2 regions of the Cernens ardua genome follow, and region 2 is predicted to be linked to the other one. Evidence: riboswitches for the same ligand, from Rfam matches in the RefSeq annotation. Region 2 holds a riboswitch; the other holds the start of a gene.
What was found. Region 2 has a riboswitch for cobalamin ahead of LMG33818_RS01100 (AAA family ATPase). Riboswitches for the same ligand answer to the same signal wherever they lie in the genome.
Positions count from the first base shown of each region.

Region 1 (8,935 bases), on a different contig from region 2:
AGGTAAACAATACATTGATTATGTCGGTTCCTGGGGCCCCATGATTACCGGACATGCTGATCCTGATGTCTTGAAAGCCGTTAGCGGACGGCTGGAAGAAGGGCTTTCTTTTGGTACCCCAACCGCGATTGAAACGACCATGGCTGATCTGGTATGCGACATCATGCCCTCGATTGATATGGTGCGTATGGTCAATTCCGGGACTGAAGCGACCATGTCGGCCATTCGACTGGCTCGTGGCTATACCGGTCGAGACAAGATTCTCAAATTTGAAGGGAATTATCATGGCCACGTGGATTCATTGTTAGTGAAAGCAGGATCAGGTGCGCTAACGCAGGGTGAGCCCAGCTCTCCGGGTGTGCCGGAGGGTCTGGCAGAACTGACACTGACGCTTCCCTACAATGACAGTGAAGCCGTGCGTGATCTTTTCGCCAATATTGGCGATGAAATCGCCTGTATCATTGTTGAACCCGTGGCAGGGAATATGAACTGTATTCCTCCTCAGCCCGGTTTTCTTGAAACCTTGCGCGAAGTCTGTGATCAAAGTGGTGCTGTTCTGATTTTTGATGAGGTCATGACAGGCTTCCGCGTCGCGTTGGGTGGCGCTCAGGCCCATTATGGTATCACTCCCGATCTGACCTGTTTGGGTAAGATTGTTGGTGGTGGAATGCCCGTGGGTGCCTTTGGTGGCAAGCGTGAAATCATGAGTCAGATTTCACCCCTTGGTCCGGTTTATCAGGCCGGTACGCTTGCCGGTAACCCCTTGGCCATGGCAGCCGGCATCACCTTGCTGAACAAGATTCGTGAACCCGGCTTTCATGAGTCCCTTTCAGCACGTGTGAAAACGCTGACAGAAGGGCTTCAAACATTGGCTGATGACGCGGGAATCCCTTTCCTGACACATCAGGCAGGGGGGATGTTCGGTCTGTTCTTTACGGATCAAAAGGATGTCACCAACTTCTCTGAAGCGACTGCCTGTGACATGAATATGTTCCATCGATTCTTCACCTCCATGTTGGATCAGGGCATTTATCTGGCACCGTCAAACTACGAAGCCGGCTTTATGTCCAGTGCCCATGAAGAGCAGCATATTCAAGCCACACTGGATGCGGCCAAAAAGGCGTTTGCACAACTGAAATAATGGTTTCAGGTTATAAACCGGTTCGAATAAAGCGTTAACTTCCTTTGCCAGGCGCTTATACGACGAATACCGGATAAACAAGGAAAGCATGAAGAGTAACGCTGGGCCCTTGTCAGGCCGTACTCTACAGGAGCTCACTGTGTCACAGATGTCACGCAACGCATTGTTTCAGTCTTTCTACCGTCATGGTGTGATTGACGAAGAGACGCTGAAAAATGCCGATACCTTTGATCAGGCAGGTATGATCGACCTTTGTCATCACATTGCTGATGTCATGCTGACGCGTCGTTCTACCCCGGTTCAATCGGAAGGTCTATCTTCCTATCAACGTCTTGATCAGGCGATGGTTGCCGTCATCAATCGGTTGCGCGCTCATCCCAATGCGCAGCCTCATCTGGATGAACTGGATCAAATCTCTTTCTATGCTGAGGAAGCCTTTGCACGGATGGCGCCGACACTCGAAAAACGGTGTCAACAGGGTTTCTGCATCCCTGTGGGAGATGTAGAAGAGGGCGATATATGCCTCGAATTGGTGTCTATTTGTTGCGATATTCTGATTCTGGACAGCTTGTCTCATGCCAATGAGGTCGTTGACCGTTATCTGGAAGGATGCGGCGATTTTGGCATGATGCGCCTCTTTGATTATGCGGCGGTCTACTATGCCCTATTGCGTGCCGAAGCAGCAGCGGACGACCCGCAGGCATTGCAGCAATTCATTGAAGCTATCATTTACATTTATGAATTTCGCATTCCGTATTTATTACTGGGTGTGGGCGTTATCGGTAGTGGGAAAAGCCGTTTTACACGATCGGCCATGCGTGAATTGGCGGGTATTCGCGTTCGTTCCAATGTAGAACGTCGTCGTTTGATGGAACAGCGTAAGGCTCAGGGATTACCAGAGCTTGAACTTCATTCGGATGAAATGACTGAGCTAACCTATCAGCATATGGCCCGAATTACTGGTGCCTTATTGGAAGCCAGTTATCCTGTCTATATCGATGCAACATGCCTCAAGCGCTCCCAGCGATCTCAATTAAGGGATCAGGCGCAATATAGGGGGCTAGCGGTCGCCATGGTTCACTTCATGGCGGATCGTGAAACACTTGAAGAGCGTATCGAACGGCGTTCGCAGAAGCAAGACCAGGATACTTCCCACGCATTGGCTATTCTCCACGCGCAACTGAATGATTTTGAGCCATTCGAAGCAGATGAAAAAATTCACCTGATTCAGCTGGATACCAGTGAAGATCAGGCCAACGAGACGCTGGTGGGTATGATTCGGGAACACTTACGAATCAGCAATAATCAATTCTGATCTTCGTTTTATATCCCATTTTTTCTCGGAATTAGAAAATAAAACGCCGTGGCTGAACAAGTCACGGCGTTTTTGATTGCGCAGCTGATATACATCAGTTTGATGATTTGCGGCGACGTACAATAGGCATATTGCTAATGGTGGTCACTTGGCATCCTCACTTCCACGTCATCCAACCTCTTTATTTTGTAGATAACGAACGAAGCTACCCAGGCAATAATGAACAAACCTATGATGCTGAAGCCAATATCATTGAAATTATCATTCAGAAAATTCAAACCCTCCCAGAACCAGCCTTCCAGATTCAGCTGATTGCCAATCAATCCCAGTGCTTCGATTCCACCGATGAACACAGCAACAATAATGGACACAGCGGTGATGGACATATTGTAGTAAAGCTTTCTAATCGGCTTCACGAAGGCCCAATTATAGGCTCCCAACATCATGACCCCATCGACTGTATCGACGAGAGACATGCCCGCAGCAAACAGAAAGGGGAAAACTATGATCGATTCAAAGGGTACTCCTTTGGCCGCCTGTGCGCCGGAAACACCGAACATGGCTACCTCAGTCGCAGTATCGAATCCGAGGCCAAATAGAAAGCCCAAGGGGTACATGTGCCAGCTTTTACTGACAAATCGGAACAAGGGTTTGAACAGCCGTGACAGAATACCGCGATTATTCAGCAGGATATCCATGTCTTCCTGTACATAAGTGCCTCCTGCTCTAATGCGTTTGTAATTGCGGTAGATCGAGATAAAAATCGCGATATTCATGGCCGCAATTATCAATAGGAAGGTGGCAGATACGCTGGTACTGATAATACCTGTGATAGAACTGGCGGCTTCCATGGAGTTAAAGGTCGAAGCGGCCAACGCTACACATGCGGCTGCAATGATGACTACGGTTGAATGCCCCATGGCAAAAAAGAAGCCCACCGAAACAGGGCGTTGATCCGTCTGCATCAGTTTTCGAGTGACATTGTCTATCGCTGCGATATGGTCCGCATCGACCGCATGGCGTAATCCCAGGCTATAAATCAGTAGGGCGATACCCAGTAGTCCGGGTTTGTCCCAGAAGGCAATGAAGGCCCATAGCCAGGCACCGGCATTCATGATAATGAGCAGAGTGCTCATTGTGATCAATCGTTGTTTGAAGTGGTCACTCTTTTCGTGACATAACGCTTGTAAGGCTTTTAGCATGGTTGGGTCTCTGTATCAGGGCGTCAAAATGTCATGACAGAAGCAACGCGTGCCCATCGGATCACCCCGCCCGATGTTTCTGTAATGACGCCGTAATGGCAGGTCTCCTGGCTTACAACGCTTGGCTGAGCAAGCAGATTCACCTTCCCGATTCAGAGGCATCAGTGGTATTTGAATCATTCAGAGTTGTATACAGTTGCGGGGGCAGCTGAAGACTTGTGGCTGTGAAGTGCTTTATATGCCGTTATATTCACAGAAAGCCACGTACTCCATTCCCTTTTAATCCCGAGGGGGGAACCATCAAAGTGAATGTATCACGTTGCCCTTCTGATCGCATGAAAAGTGTACTATTTACCTAAAAAATGAAATGAACCAGTGATGTTTATTTGACCTCCCCGTAAAATAGTGACTTTTAGTGCTTTTGTTCACTTCTTATAAGTACTTCTTGTAAGTACATTCGAGGCTGTTCAGAGTCCAGGCAGCGCTTTTTGAATGGATACTCAGGTTTTAAGGAAGAATTTGGATGGCGATACGCGAATGGGTGCTTGCCAGTGGTAATGCCGGCAAACTGAATGAATTTAACGAGCTATTGTCTCCCCTTGGTTACCATCTTTCCTCACAAGCGGATCATGGGGTTTCTGATGTTGAAGAGACGGGATTAACCTTCGTTGAAAACGCGCTAATCAAGGCGCGCGCTGCTGCCCGTGCCAGTGGCTTACCTGCATTGGCGGATGATTCGGGGTTGGTTGTAGACGCCTTGAATGGCGAGCCGGGTATCTACTCTGCGCGCTATGCAGGCGAGCCTTCTGACGATGAAGCCAACAATGCTAAATTATTGGCGGCATTGGCCGATATACCGGAAGGGAAGCGTCAAGCGAAATACTGGTGTGCATTGGTTTATCTGCGTCATGCAGAAGATCCTTCCCCATTGGTTATTCAGCGTGAATGGCGCGGTGATATTCTGTCCCATCCCAGGGGAGAAGGTGGCTTTGGCTATGATCCCCTGTTTTGGATTCCTGAACAGGGTGTAAGCGCCGCTGAACTTCCCGCCAGCGAAAAAAACAGGTTGAGCCACAGAGGCCGCGCGGTAGCTGCACTCGTTGAAGCACTGAAGGATGCCTGATGAATTACGAGGGTAACTTGCCACCGCTTTCTTTATACATTCACGTGCCGTGGTGTGTCCGCAAGTGCCCCTATTGTGATTTCAATTCGCATGGCATTGGTCATGAGGCTGTTCCGGAAGAAGCTTATATATCCGCTCTGATTCAGGATCTTGAGCAGGATTTGGCGCATGTTGCTGTTCGTCCACTCACCAGTATTTTCATCGGCGGGGGGACGCCCAGCCTCCTCTCGGAATCAGCATACCAGCGATTGTTGCCTGCAATAGAAGAACGTCTGCCTTTCGCTGAGGATATTGAAATTACCCTGGAGGCAAATCCGGGGACTTTTGAACAGAAACGATTTGAAGGTTTCAGAAAGGCAGGAATCAACCGGCTCTCATTGGGTATTCAGAGCTTCAATGATCGCCATCTTGAAGTGTTGGGGCGTATCCATTCCGGCGCAGATGCCATTCGTGCCATTACTGCCGCGCGTACAGCAGGTTTCGATAATATCAACCTTGATTTGATGCATGGATTGCCAGACCAACAGCAGGAAGAGGCGTTGGCCGATATTCAGCAAGCGCTTGATTTGTCACCGGAACATATCTCCTGGTATCAGCTTACTCTGGAGCCCAACACGACCTTTTATTCCAGGCCGCCTGTCCTGCCGAATGAAGATATCCTTTATGATATTCAGGAAGCAGGGCACCAGTTACTGGAAGAAGCAGGCTTCAGTCGCTATGAAATATCCGCTTATGCCAGTCATAAAACGCGCAGGGCAAGGCACAACCTGAACTATTGGCGTTTTGGTGATTATTTGGGGATCGGCGCCGGGGCGCATGGAAAACTAAGCCATCGGGATGCTCAAGGGCAACTCATGGTTGAGCGGCGTTGGAAAAGTCGGCAACCACAGTCCTATCTGCAACGTGTTACAGATCCGCGTGGATTTCTGGCAGGAAAAAAGGAAATAGACCCCTCTGAAATCGGTCTTGAATTTCTCCTTAATACATTACGTCTGGTAGAGGGTGTGCCTGCGGAACTCTGGCCGGTGAATACAGGTCTATCCCTAAAGAAGTACATGGATCAAACGTCTTTGGCACGCCAGCGGGGTTTATTGGTGGATACACCTGATCGTATACAGGCCAGTGAAAAAGGGCTGCTTTTTCTTAATGATTTACTCGCCTTGTGCGAAAACGCTACTTTGTAAAATGTCGTGTGTCCTATCTGTACTGTGCCATGCTTTATGGTCGTCATGACTGGGTTATGTTGTTTAGAGTAAAACTCATGGTACATCCCGAATCACATTAGCTAGAAAGAATCAGGAGAGAGGATCTCAGGATGAAGAAAAGAATATCACGGTGGGGTGTTATCCCGACTACCGTTATGTTGAGTTGCGTAACCTTGGCTTTACCAGCGATTGTTTCACCCGCCATGGCTGCTGATGTTGTTACGACCAATGGTGCCGCAGGGCACTACCAGCCTTCAGTCTCGCAACAACTGGATGCCCAAACCAAACGCTTGCAGCCTCAGCTTGCGGGGACAGGTACGCAATTGATTCGCACGGCGGATACCCTGCAATTGAGTATGCCCAACTCTCTGCTTTTTGGCACCAATGTCAGCACCCTCTCCAATGGCGTAAAACCGGTGCTGGATAATGTTATCAACGTGCTTCGTGATTTTCCTGATACCGGTATTCACATTGATGGATATACGGACTCTACCGGCGCAGCTGCGTACAACAAGCAACTTTCCGAACTAAGAGCCCATTCGGTAGGAGATTATCTGGCCAGAGGCGGCCTTGATTTCTCCCGTTTGACCATGGAAGGCCATGGTGCTTCGAATTATGTGGCCACCAATGCTACTGCTCAGGGGCGTGCGAAAAACCGCCGTGTGACTATTACTCTGATACCTCCCCATTACCCCGGTCAGGTAGTACAGGGTCAAATAACCCCGCAGCAATACCAGCCTACGCAATCCTCTGCGGGTAGCCAGTCTACACCGTCGCAGTCGTCACCAGGGCAGTCTGCTCCGGGTCAGTCGACGCCGGGCCAATTGGTTCCCTACTAAGCGGTGTATCAGGACAGGTTTCTGTCCATAACAGGGTATTCTTGATGAGCCTTCCGGGGGCAGCCATGGTGTTGGGATAAGCATTACCCATGAGCAGCACCATGGCCCGTTCTGTACGGAAACCGTGTAAAATGGTGGAATCCGTGGCAATTTCGCCCACTTTGGCAGGGTGAAGTTGTCCTTTGTTGTTTATTGTCTTTATTTGCCCATTTTTATTGGGGCATCTGCCTCCGAGGTTCTGACTTGCTTGCCTACCAACATGCCTATCACGCTGGCAATATTGCGGACGTTCACAAACATCTCACGTTGTTTGCTCTTCAGGCTCGTCTGACACAGAAAAAGTCGGCTATCACCTGGGCAGATACTCATGCCGGAAGGGGCATTTATCCGTTAAATGCCAATGAGACCCAACGGGGTGGGGAGTTTCGTGAAGGGATATTGCCACTGTGGCAGCACAGGGCAGAATTTTCCCAAGACCCTCTTTTGTCTGATTGGTTGCAGGCACTTGCTCGTCTCAATCCCGATGGGCAATTAACATGCTATCCCGGTTCACCGTGGTGGTTAGCCAATGGAATGCGGTCTGGGGACCGGGTAGAGCTTTATGAACTGCATCCCGGGGAACACGCGCATTTGGAGGGTATGGATTCGTTACCGGCGGGTGTTCGGCGACATTTTGGTGATGGCATTGAGGGACTGATTTCGCATTTACCTGTTGCTACACCCCGCCTTTGCGTATTGATCGACCCTTCCTACGAAATCAAAAGCGATTACACGCTGGTTGCAAACGCATTGGGTAGAATCGCCGCCAAGGTACGCCATGCCGTTGTTGCAATATGGTATCCCCTGTTGCCAGAAGGGCGTCACGAACAGCTTTTCGAGCAGGTCAAAAATCTACCCTTGCGGAAAGTATTACGCAGTGAGCTGGTGTATCGCAGTCCAGAAGAAGGGCGTGGGATGTACGGCTCAGGTATGTTGGTATTCAATCCACCCTGGCAAATGGACGCGGTACTGGCGCAAAGCCTTGAGGCTCTTTCGACGTTATATAAAGGTCATACTACAACGAGTTGGTTAATCCCTGAATAGTCGATAGTTTTATCGAACGTTCATCGCATTTCATCGTCGATGAATGGGGAGAAAGGGCCTCTTAATGAAAGAACCCATGAACGAATAAGCCTATAGGAGATGGGCTAGCACTTGGTTGATTGGAACATCCCCTTGCACCAGATCGATGGCCTTTCCAATGGTGTGTTCTGCAGTGAGTGTTGCCACGGCAAAGGAAGCGACATCATCACGTGTAATGTGAGTCTGCCCACCTTCTACGAACTCAATGGATACTTTGCCTGTACCCGCGTCGTCGGTGAGCGTCCCCGGACGTAGTATGGTGTAATCCAGTCGGCTGTTCATCAAGGCTTTGTCTGCATAATATTTGGCAGCAAAATAGGGCTGAATCGTATGCCACTTTTCACGATTATTTGAGCGAAGTGCACTTACCATGACATAGCGCTTGATATTTACTTGTTCAGCAGCCTCCATGCTTTTAATGGCACCATCCAGATCAATCAGCAGCGTTTTGTCATAACCTGTTCTGCCGCCTGATCCCGCAGTAAATACAATGGCATCGATACCTTCCATGGCCTTTGCCAACGCACTAACCGTATCTTCCAGGTCCACCTGACGCGTTTCAATACCTTGTTGGAGGAAGCTTTCCACCTGTTCCATATGGCGGACCTGTGCAACCGGTGTATGACGAGGATTTGCTTTCAATTGACTGACGATACGTTGACCTATCTTACCGCCTGCTCCAATGACTAGCACTCGCATGTTTTCCCCCATCGTAGACATGTGGTTATCTGGATGTTAACTAAACGGCCACCGACAGATTTCGCTACTTTTCAGTCATTTCTCTACTTTTAAGTTATTACTTTCCAGTAGAAGAAAGAGAGCCTGTATCAGCCTGTTCATGAGTCGCCTGCTCACGAAAGTGTGAACTCAATCGATCAGAAAGGGTATCACCTGCCTGTTGCCATGCTTTGCTTAAAGCGGTGACCAATGCCGGATAACCATCATGATCCAATCCGACTGTTTGATTGATAGGTCCCTGAAGTATCAA
Region 1 covers NZ_JBPCZH010000004.1:57,777-66,711, reverse strand. The annotation lists gene hemL (glutamate-1-semialdehyde 2,1-aminomutase) at 1-1,141, shown strand, start outside; gene LMG33818_RS08365 (P-loop nucleotide/nucleoside kinase family protein) at 1,290-2,456, shown strand; gene LMG33818_RS08360 (HoxN/HupN/NixA family nickel/cobalt transporter) at 2,591-3,592, opposite strand; cobalamin riboswitch at 3,739-3,975, opposite strand; gene rdgB (RdgB/HAM1 family non-canonical purine NTP pyrophosphatase) at 4,182-4,781, shown strand; gene hemW (radical SAM family heme chaperone HemW) at 4,781-5,965, shown strand; gene LMG33818_RS08345 (OmpA family protein) at 6,097-6,825, shown strand; gene LMG33818_RS08340 (23S rRNA (adenine(2030)-N(6))-methyltransferase RlmJ) at 7,069-7,908, shown strand; gene LMG33818_RS08335 (SDR family oxidoreductase) at 7,999-8,667, opposite strand; gene LMG33818_RS08330 (PqiC family protein) at 8,744-8,935, opposite strand, start outside.
Region 1: linked by a shared signal. The riboswitch ahead of LMG33818_RS08360 (HoxN/HupN/NixA family nickel/cobalt transporter) and the one ahead of LMG33818_RS01100 (AAA family ATPase) in region 2 are both predicted to bind cobalamin.

Region 2 (8,935 bases):
CGAGTAACGTCGCTTATCAGTGGGGAATCTGCCTTGTGGCTACTGGTTGCTACACAGGCAATGTCAGCAGGTTGCAAATGTAGTTCTGCTAATGCTTCCTCGATGAGCCGACACATTTCATCCATTGGACAAGCACGTCTAAAGCCAACTCCCACGGCATACACACACGCTGTTGGGCTCTCTCGCTCGAAACCTTTGGTGGCGATAATACTCATGCTTCAATTCCGCCCATCATCACAGTCCTCACGGGAACTATTGGTGATAATCGTTGCCGTTTTTAGCGCTGTGGACGGTTTTGTTAACGGCTCATCGACGTAACTGAAAAGCCGAGCGACTGCATAGGGATTCGATGGAAAGAACAGGTGGATATAGCTGGCGGTCACTTTTCCTTCCCGATAGATTTCCTCACCGGGGGCTGGGTGTGAGGGGCGCTGACCATAGGCGATAGGTGCTGGCATCGCAAAACTGCGTGAACGATGGTGTGCATGTCCACGAATGACACCTTCGGGTAACGGTGCACTTTGCATCCCCTGACACCCGGAGCGAGTATGCATCTCCCCATACCCTTGTATCAGGTTCAACATTGGGTATTTTTTTCCATCCAGACTGGTCAATGATTCAAGTAGATACAGCATTCCTCCACATTCCGCCAATATCGGCTTACCAGACTGGTGAAAGCGATGTATCTCGGCTGCCAATGCCTTATTTGCCGCCAAAACATCAAGGTATAACTCGGGATATCCCCCGGGAAACCACAATGCGTCAGCTTCCGGTAACTGAGTATCTTTCAGAGGTGAAAAATAGCGCAGTGTTGCCCTCATCTTTTCCAATAAGCGGATATTGGCAGGATAGATAAAGCTAAAGGCTGCATCACGCGCAATCGCTATACGTGTCCCTTCAAGCAGAGGAGGAATCGGCTCAGCCATGTCACTGGCATAAAAGGGAACAACGCCCGGAAGTTCAGCCAATGGCGAATTTGCCAGTAATGCAGATGCTGCCTCTATCTGAGCATCCAACGAATGTGCTTCATCCGGAGGTATCAGCCCCAGGTGCCGTGCAGGTAGTGCCAAAGAGTCTTCTCTGGGAAGGGTGGCCAGCAGAGGAGCCTCCCCGGAAAGGGCCGCTTCGATCAAGGCAGCATGGCGGGGACTCCCTGTCTGATTGGCTACCACACCGGCAATATCAATATCGTCACAGAAATGAGTAAGCCCATAGGCGAGGGCGGCCACGCTTTGTGCCATTCCTTTCACATTGATAACAGCAACGACCGGTATGCCGAACCGTATCGCCACATCGGCACTGCTGGGCGTTCCATCGAACAGGCCCATGGCGCCTTCAATCAATATCAGATCAGCCTGTTGCGCAGCATTATAGAGAGCCTCGCGACAACCGGATTCTCCCATCATCCATAAGTCCAGTGGCTCGACTTCCGATCCAGAGGCATGTTGGAGAATCAACGGGTCCAGATAATCGGGCCCGATCTTGAAAACACGAACAGTACGCCCTTGATCAGTATGGTAACGGGCCAATGCCGCGGTCACGGTCGTCTTTCCCTGACCCGATGCAGGCGCAGAGATAAATAGCGCGGGACAATAACAAGGCTGATTCATCAGAATTCAATGCCTGCCTGTGCTTTCACCCCTTGGCGAAAGGCATGCCTTTCATCATGAACGTGACTGATGGTATCGGCGATGTCGGTCAATGCAGTATCCATTGTTCGGCCGGTAATAATGACATTTTGATGTGAAGGGCGAGCCTGTAGAGCAGTGACCACCTCTGAGGGCGTCAAGTGCCCGTACTTCAACATGTAGGAGAGCTCATCGAATACCAATAAATGATAAGCGGGGTCCGACAACAGTTTTTCTGCGATGGCCCACGCCTCACGAGCTGCGGTACGGTCCTTGACTTTGTCCTGTGTTTCCCAGCTAAAGCCATGGCCCATCACATGGAAATCCACGCGAGGGTGTTCGGCGAAAAAAAGATGTTCACCTGTCTCTCGGCGCCCTTTGATAAATTGAATAATGCCAGCGCGCTGACCATGACCCAGCGTTCTTGCCAATGTGCCGAAAGCAGAGCTGCTTTTGCCCTTGCCATTACCTTTCAACAGAATCAGTACCCCACGTTCTTGCTGGGCATGGGCAATACGCTCATCGACGACACGCTTTTTAGCCTGCATACGCCGCTGGTAGCGTTCATCTTCTGCTGCCGATCCGGTTTTAATGGCAGCCTCCATAGGCGAATCAATCGTCGTCATGGTCATATTCCTATTAGAAAAAGGAGGGAATGCCCGAGGCATCCGTGCCAGCTAGCAAGGGAGGTGTCTCCCTGAGTAGCGCAGGCGTCACACTCCTATGTATCCAGTACGGCAGTGGATGTCAGCCGTGCCGTGTTGCCTAGTACGTGTTGCATCGTACGTGTTGCATCGTACCGTGGCTTGATGTCATGAATTGCTCCAGTGGGCAACAACGTGCCCCCAATTGCGTAGCCCACCTATTGGCTCTTCCCAGTCGAACCCTGCCTCGCTCAGTGTCAATAATGTCCAGTGTGGCAGGCCATGGGGGGGCATCGGGAGCACTGGCTGCACGCCCATCGGTAATCAGCCAGCTGTGGCTCTCTAACCCTTTACATTGTTGTTGCCGTTGATGAAGAAACCGGCGTCCCAATTGCAAGGCCTCTGCCAATGGGGTACCCCCGCCCACTCTTTGTTGTTTCAGGTAGGCACGCAATTCTGCAGGCACACGCCGTGCACGGCATATCCAACGACATCCCCCTCTACCAAACACCAAAAGGGCAAATTGATGGCCCAAACGCCTTGATTCATCAGCGATACGCAATACTGCCTGTGCTGCAAGATCAATGGCTGAACGGCTCAGGGTTGAAGCAGAAATATCCAACATCACTAGCGTCATAAAGGGCATTCTCAAAGGTTGGTTTCGATACGAAAAACGGTCGATAGATATATCGGACGCTGACGCATTTTCTTTAGCCCTATTTGCCTGAAAAGTGTGATTTCGGCGATCACTCAACGTGGCAAACCAGTCAATCTGCATTGCCTGTACTGCTTTAATGGTTGATTCGATACGGCGTTTTGCCTTGCCTGCCCCCTGAGGACGCAATGAAAGGGAAGAAAACCTCATGGCAGACAAGGATTGTCCATTACGCTGATTTATAAGCCCGTCTTTATTTGGCTGGAAATTACGCAGGTGAATGACACCGGCCGGAGTAGGTGAATTATCAGTATTCACGCCTGTTGGTGAATGTTGTGAGCGGGTGTCGGCAGTCAAATGAGCGCCTTCACCCTGTTGTCCATATTCAGAACCAGTAGAGGATGAAGAAGGCAATGAGGCGTCCCCATCATGTGTAGGCTGCTGTAGGGTACTATCAGCATGCGCTGGTGGCCGTGATGGTTGAGAATTTACCGTTTGGTCGGTATCAATAGTGTGTTGTGAAGTATCAGCGTATGTTGTGCGCTGATTTCTTCCATCTACTGCCGTTCTGGGTGATATAGCTCTGGATGTTGTCGCTTCAGATAGAGATGAATGTGTCTGCGAGCGCTTTTCTCGTAAATCCCTGCCTTGTTGAGTCCTTCTGTATGAAGAAGAGAGCAACGAACTTTGCGTTTTGGAGGGCGTATTTTCATGCCCTTGGCGCGTGTCAGTCTCTGTAGAAGTCGTTGCAGACATCCTGTGCGCATCATTTTGATCAGCGCTGCTCGCATGAGACTCTGTCGATAAGGCATCGTGTTTTGAACCCGTGGCCGATTCTTCACGACCAGATGAATGTCGCTCTCTATGTTGACCATCACTGGAAGGAGAGGAGGGCGGAAGACGACCAGCACGATGCCCAAGCACCAGAGGCTCTACGGCATCGACATCCGCGAGGGTGACTTCATTTTGTTCGTCAAAAGCGGCATGCGCCAATGCCGCTCGGCGCCAGGCAATATCCGCACGAATGCCTTCCACGCCAGCATTCATGGCACGACGTGCAATCTCCCGTTGCAATGTTTTGTTGATTGTCAGCGTGGGCACGCGATCAAGTGCCCTGGAGATGCGTTCTTTCAATTGACGTGTGCTTGGCTGATGGCGGGCGATAAAGCCTTCGGGATCCTGATCGAAATCCATACGCTGCTGAACGATATCCAGCCGTTCATCAATGGATATGTGGCTCTCAAGCGTGACGGAAAGGCCAAAGCGGTCACTCAACTGTGGTCGCAGCTCACCCTCGTCCGGATTCATTGTACCGATCAGAACAAAGCGGGCAGCGTGTTCATGACTTATCCCCTCACGCTCAACACGGTTCACGCCATGCGCCGCTACATCGAGCAATAAATCGACCAGGGTATCGTCTAGAAGGTTCACTTCGTCGATATAAAGTACGCCTTCATGGGCTTTGTGAAAAAGGCCGGGGGTGAAGGCGACTTTCTGATGTTTTAGAACCTGTTGAAGATCAATGGAGCCTGTCAGGCGGTCAACCGTTGTACCAAGGGGGAGTTCAACAAATGCGGGGCTATCCCCGGAGACGGATGCATCAGGAAGAAGATCAGCCAAACCACGAGAAAGCGTCGTTTTGGCGATCCCTCGGGGGCCCTGTATCAACACGCCCCCCAGGCGTGGATCAATCGTTGCCAGGATCAGGGCCTGTTTCAAAAGTCGCTGCCCAACAACGGCCACAAAGGGATAACGCATAGCCGAAGCAGATACGGAACGGACGCCATCTGGCGAGGACGTAGGAAGCTGGCTCATGGGGTTGATCACCACCACCTTGATAAATTAGTCAAGGCAGAGCCAGATACAACGCAGACAGGTCAACCTCGGGTAGCATCGCGGATGTTTGCAGGCGCACCCCAACGCACGTCGATGTATGCCATGCTTTACGCTAAATGCGTCCGGCAGGGCAGGAATCGACGAATATTCCAAGGCAACATGTGTGCATCACGCATCGGCCCGTGCGTTGACACATAAATTCGGATCAGGGCCGGTCTCCGGACTTACGAGGCGGGTCAAGCCCAGCTCAACACCCCTTCCCATGTGCATTAGCGAAGTCGATCCTGGTGTATCCACCAGAAAGGGTAAAACCAGATCGCACAATGCGTCACAGTGGTTTAGTGTTGCGCACTCGATTACCGTTGCGGGGACAGTAGTGAATTTTCATCACTTTCCCGATTATCCCTCAGCCGTACATGCCAATGAACACGAGGTGAGGGCACCCTGAAGCTAAAGGAGTATCGTAGGGGGAATGAAAGAGTGGCGTCAATCCTGCTTATGCAAAAAGTCCGATTGCTATTATTCGTCAACATGAGGATCATAGCGTTCCTGAAGGTTCCTGTTGTCAAACATTGTATTCATGTTCCCGACATTTCAGACGTTATCCTTCTAGGCATCGGCCATTTTCCCCAAGTTCTGGTTGCATCTTCCACACTACTCGGTGAGTTTTCAGCATGTCGTCCAATACCTCTATACATGAACATCTTAAAAAAACGCCCGATGAGGTACACGGATGTTCTGCTGAAAGAACAGGCAAGGGAGTAAAAGGCCGGATTGAACACCGCGTGCTTCCCCTGGCAACCCTTGTCCCGGAGAAAGAGCGCGCCCAAATTTGGCATATTATTGATCACAAGACCAAGCCCCCCGGTGCATTGGGCGTTCTTGAGCCTTTGGCCGCTCTGTTGGTCTCATGCGCTTTTGCCAGAGCACACGCGGTCAATGCAAAATCAACGGAAGAAGCCACAATCCAGACCCGTCCAGCCGGTAATTTTCTCAATGCGCCACAAGTACTTATATTTGGTGGAGATCATGGTATCGCGGCAGAGGGTGTTTCGATTGCATCCAGTGAAGTGACAGCTCAGATGGTTGAAACCATTGTTTCTGGCGGTGCGTCTGTCAGTGTTTGCGCAGCACAGGCAGATATCCCTCTAGAGGTTGTCGACTGCGGAATCCTTCATATCGGAACAATAAGTGAATCGACTGGTAAACAGCTGATCGACTGTCGACTTGGGAATATCACCGGAGCGATTCATCGTGACGATGCGATGTCATTAGAGCAGGCGTGTCAAGGATTGGAAAACGGACGTTCACTGGCTCATAGACGCTGTCTGGCAGGAATGGACCTACTCTGTGTCGGTGAAATCGGCATCGGCAACACATCTGCCGCGGCAGCGCTTATGGCAGAGTTGACAGGGCTGGATATCGGGCAGTGTGTCGGCCGCGGCACGGGAGTCTCTGAGGCTGCTTTACAATACAAGAAGCAATTGTTGGAAGCCGCTCTGGCGCGTATAGGGTCAAGCCGAGAGCAACATCCGTTGAAAATTGCCGCACATATCGGGGGCTTTGAACTGGTGACAATGGCAGGCGCCATGATCGGCGCCGCTGAGCATCAGGTGCCTATTGTCATCGATGGCTTCGTCTCATCCGTATGTGCCTTGTTGGCATGTACGCTTGTGCCCGAGGTCCGCGATTATCTGATTTTCAGTCATCAAAGTGATGAGCAGGGGCATGCTCTGTTACTTGAATGGCTTAAGGCACGCCCCTTGATGACCCTTGGACTACGTATAGGTGAAGGGACGGGCGCTGTACTGGCGGTCCCTCTGTTGCGCTCTTCTCTGGCCTGTTACAACGATATGGCCAGTTTTACACAGGCAGGCATTTCACTATGAATTCTCACCACTGGACAAGTGAACTGAAAGACCAATGGCGGCTGTTTTTATTGGCGGTATCATTTCTAACACGCCTGAAAGTACCCGCGCAGTCGCCATCCCACGATGAATTGCAATCATGCCGCCGCTACTTTCCTTTGGCAGGCGCCTTGATCGGTGTATTACTGGCCCTGTTTTTTAGCGTTTGTAGCTGGATTTTTCCCCTCTTCCTAAGCATTTCGTTGACGCTTGCCCTGGGGATCATTCTGACCGGTGGTTTCCACGAAGATGGGCTTGCTGACACCATGGATGGCATTGGTGGTGGCTTTACCATCGAAAAGCGTCTGGAAATCATGAAAGATTCACGGCTGGGCAGCTATGGCGGCCTTGCCATTAGCGCCAGCCTACTCATCCGTTTTTGTGCACTGCTTGCACTGACGGACTTCGTAGATGGCGTTCAAATCGGTTTGATTGCGGCCGGTGCAATGAGTCGCTTTGCTGCGCCTCTGATGCAGGCATTGCTTCCCTATGCACGAATAGATGACAGTAAAATGCAGGCGTTCAAGGATAAACCGGCTGCCAGGGATATTCTGATTTTTACCCTGACTGCTGTTGTCATTGCCATTGCTGCCTCCGGCCCGGGGGCAGGTATTTTGTGTCTGATAGGAACGCTGGTCACCGTGATTTATCTGCGCCGTTGGTTTTTACAACGGTTGGGAGGGTATACCGGTGATACGTTAGGAGCGACTCAACAACTCACTGAAATAATCTGTTATTTGATGATTTATGTCTGGTTTCAGTTATACGCCACCTGAATGGGTTAGACTTGTCCACCAAACAGGTCAGATCCATCTTACGGCTAAATAATACAGCCCGATAAAATAATGCGATGAATATCAGCCCAGCCGAGCCATCGGCTGGCGAGAGGGAATGTACGTCTTTATGTTTGAGCTGGTTTTGGGCGGTGCACGCTCGGGAAAAAGCCGTCATGCGGAGTCACTTGCTCATGAAAGTGGATTGGAGCTGCACTACATTGCCACAGCTGAGGCCTGGGACGATGAAATGAAAGCCCGTATTGAACGTCACCAACAGCAACGTAGCGCAGAATGGCATATTCATGAGTGCCCCTTGCTGTTGGCTGAAGCCATCGAAGCTCTGGATCATCCTGGCAAGCTGATTCTGGTGGACTGTCTAACGTTATGGTTAACCAATCAATTAATGGCCGACCCGGAAACAGTGGAAGACAAACGTGCGGCACTCCTCGACGTACTTAACAATGTAACCGGGCGCGTGGTACTGGTCAGTAATGAAGTCGGGCAGGGCGTCGTTCCCGACAATGCACTAAGCCGCCGATTTATTGATGAAGCAGGCTGGCTACATCAGGCCATTGCTCGGGACGCACAACGTGTTTGGTGGGTCGTTGCCGGGTTACCCCAATGCCTCAAGGGAGAGCCCACTTATGGTAGATAATGTCCAGCCTCAGATTGATAACACTAATAGCACAGCGGTGAATATTGATAGAAAATCTTCAGATTCCCCCCATGTGCAACAGATTCTATGCTTGCGTCATGGGGCATGTGAAAGAGGGGATATATTGAGGGGGCGTACGAATGTCCCCTTGAGTGATACAGGTCGCCGTCAAATAGCATTGCGCGCAGAAACCCTTACACCGCCTGAGCTCATTTTTACTTCACCTTTGCAACGTTGTCAGAGCAGTGCTCAAGCCTTATCCGAACAATGGAACGTTCCCATGATCGTTTTGGATGATTTGGCAGAAATGGATTTTGGTGAATGGGACGGTAAACCCATCGCGTCCATACATGAAACAGCGCCGAATGCCTTGGCAGCCTTTTGGGCAGATCCTGAAAATGCAATCCCCCCGCAGGGCGAGTCCCTGCATGATTTTCGTGAGCGTATTAACAGGGCTTGGACATCTATCACATCCCATCATGCTGAACGTATCCTCGTGATCACGCATGCGGGCGTCATCAAACTATGGATAGCAGAACAATTGGGCGTATTCCCACTACCCACAAGTTTCTTGCCCGCGTTGGCTTTGGATTACGCTCAAACCGCTTCTTTCAAAGTCTCTCATGATGCACGTTATAGCCCTGCGCAATGGACATCCCTGGAAGGTTTCGGTGCTCCCTTGGGGCACGCTCATGCATCTGCGAAACATGTACCATGCTAACACCGTTTTTCCCTGTGCTTGCCCTCTTGTTGGGCTGTGCGCTGGATGGCTTACTTGGTGAACCACGCCGATGCCACCCCATCGTCTTTTTCGGCCATATAGCCAATAAGGTT
Region 2 covers NZ_JBPCZH010000001.1:212,457-221,391, reverse strand. The annotation lists gene LMG33818_RS01115 (cobalamin biosynthesis protein) at 1-215, opposite strand, end outside; gene LMG33818_RS01110 (cobyrinic acid a,c-diamide synthase CobB) at 219-1,610, opposite strand; gene cobO (cob(I)yrinic acid a,c-diamide adenosyltransferase) at 1,610-2,233, opposite strand; gene LMG33818_RS01100 (AAA family ATPase) at 2,394-4,742, opposite strand; cobalamin riboswitch at 4,956-5,225, opposite strand; gene cobT (nicotinate-nucleotide--dimethylbenzimidazole phosphoribosyltransferase) at 5,438-6,652, shown strand; gene cobS (adenosylcobinamide-GDP ribazoletransferase) at 6,649-7,446, shown strand; gene cobU (bifunctional adenosylcobinamide kinase/adenosylcobinamide-phosphate guanylyltransferase) at 7,574-8,101, shown strand; gene LMG33818_RS01080 (histidine phosphatase family protein) at 8,091-8,822, shown strand; gene cbiB (adenosylcobinamide-phosphate synthase CbiB) at 8,816-8,935, shown strand, end outside.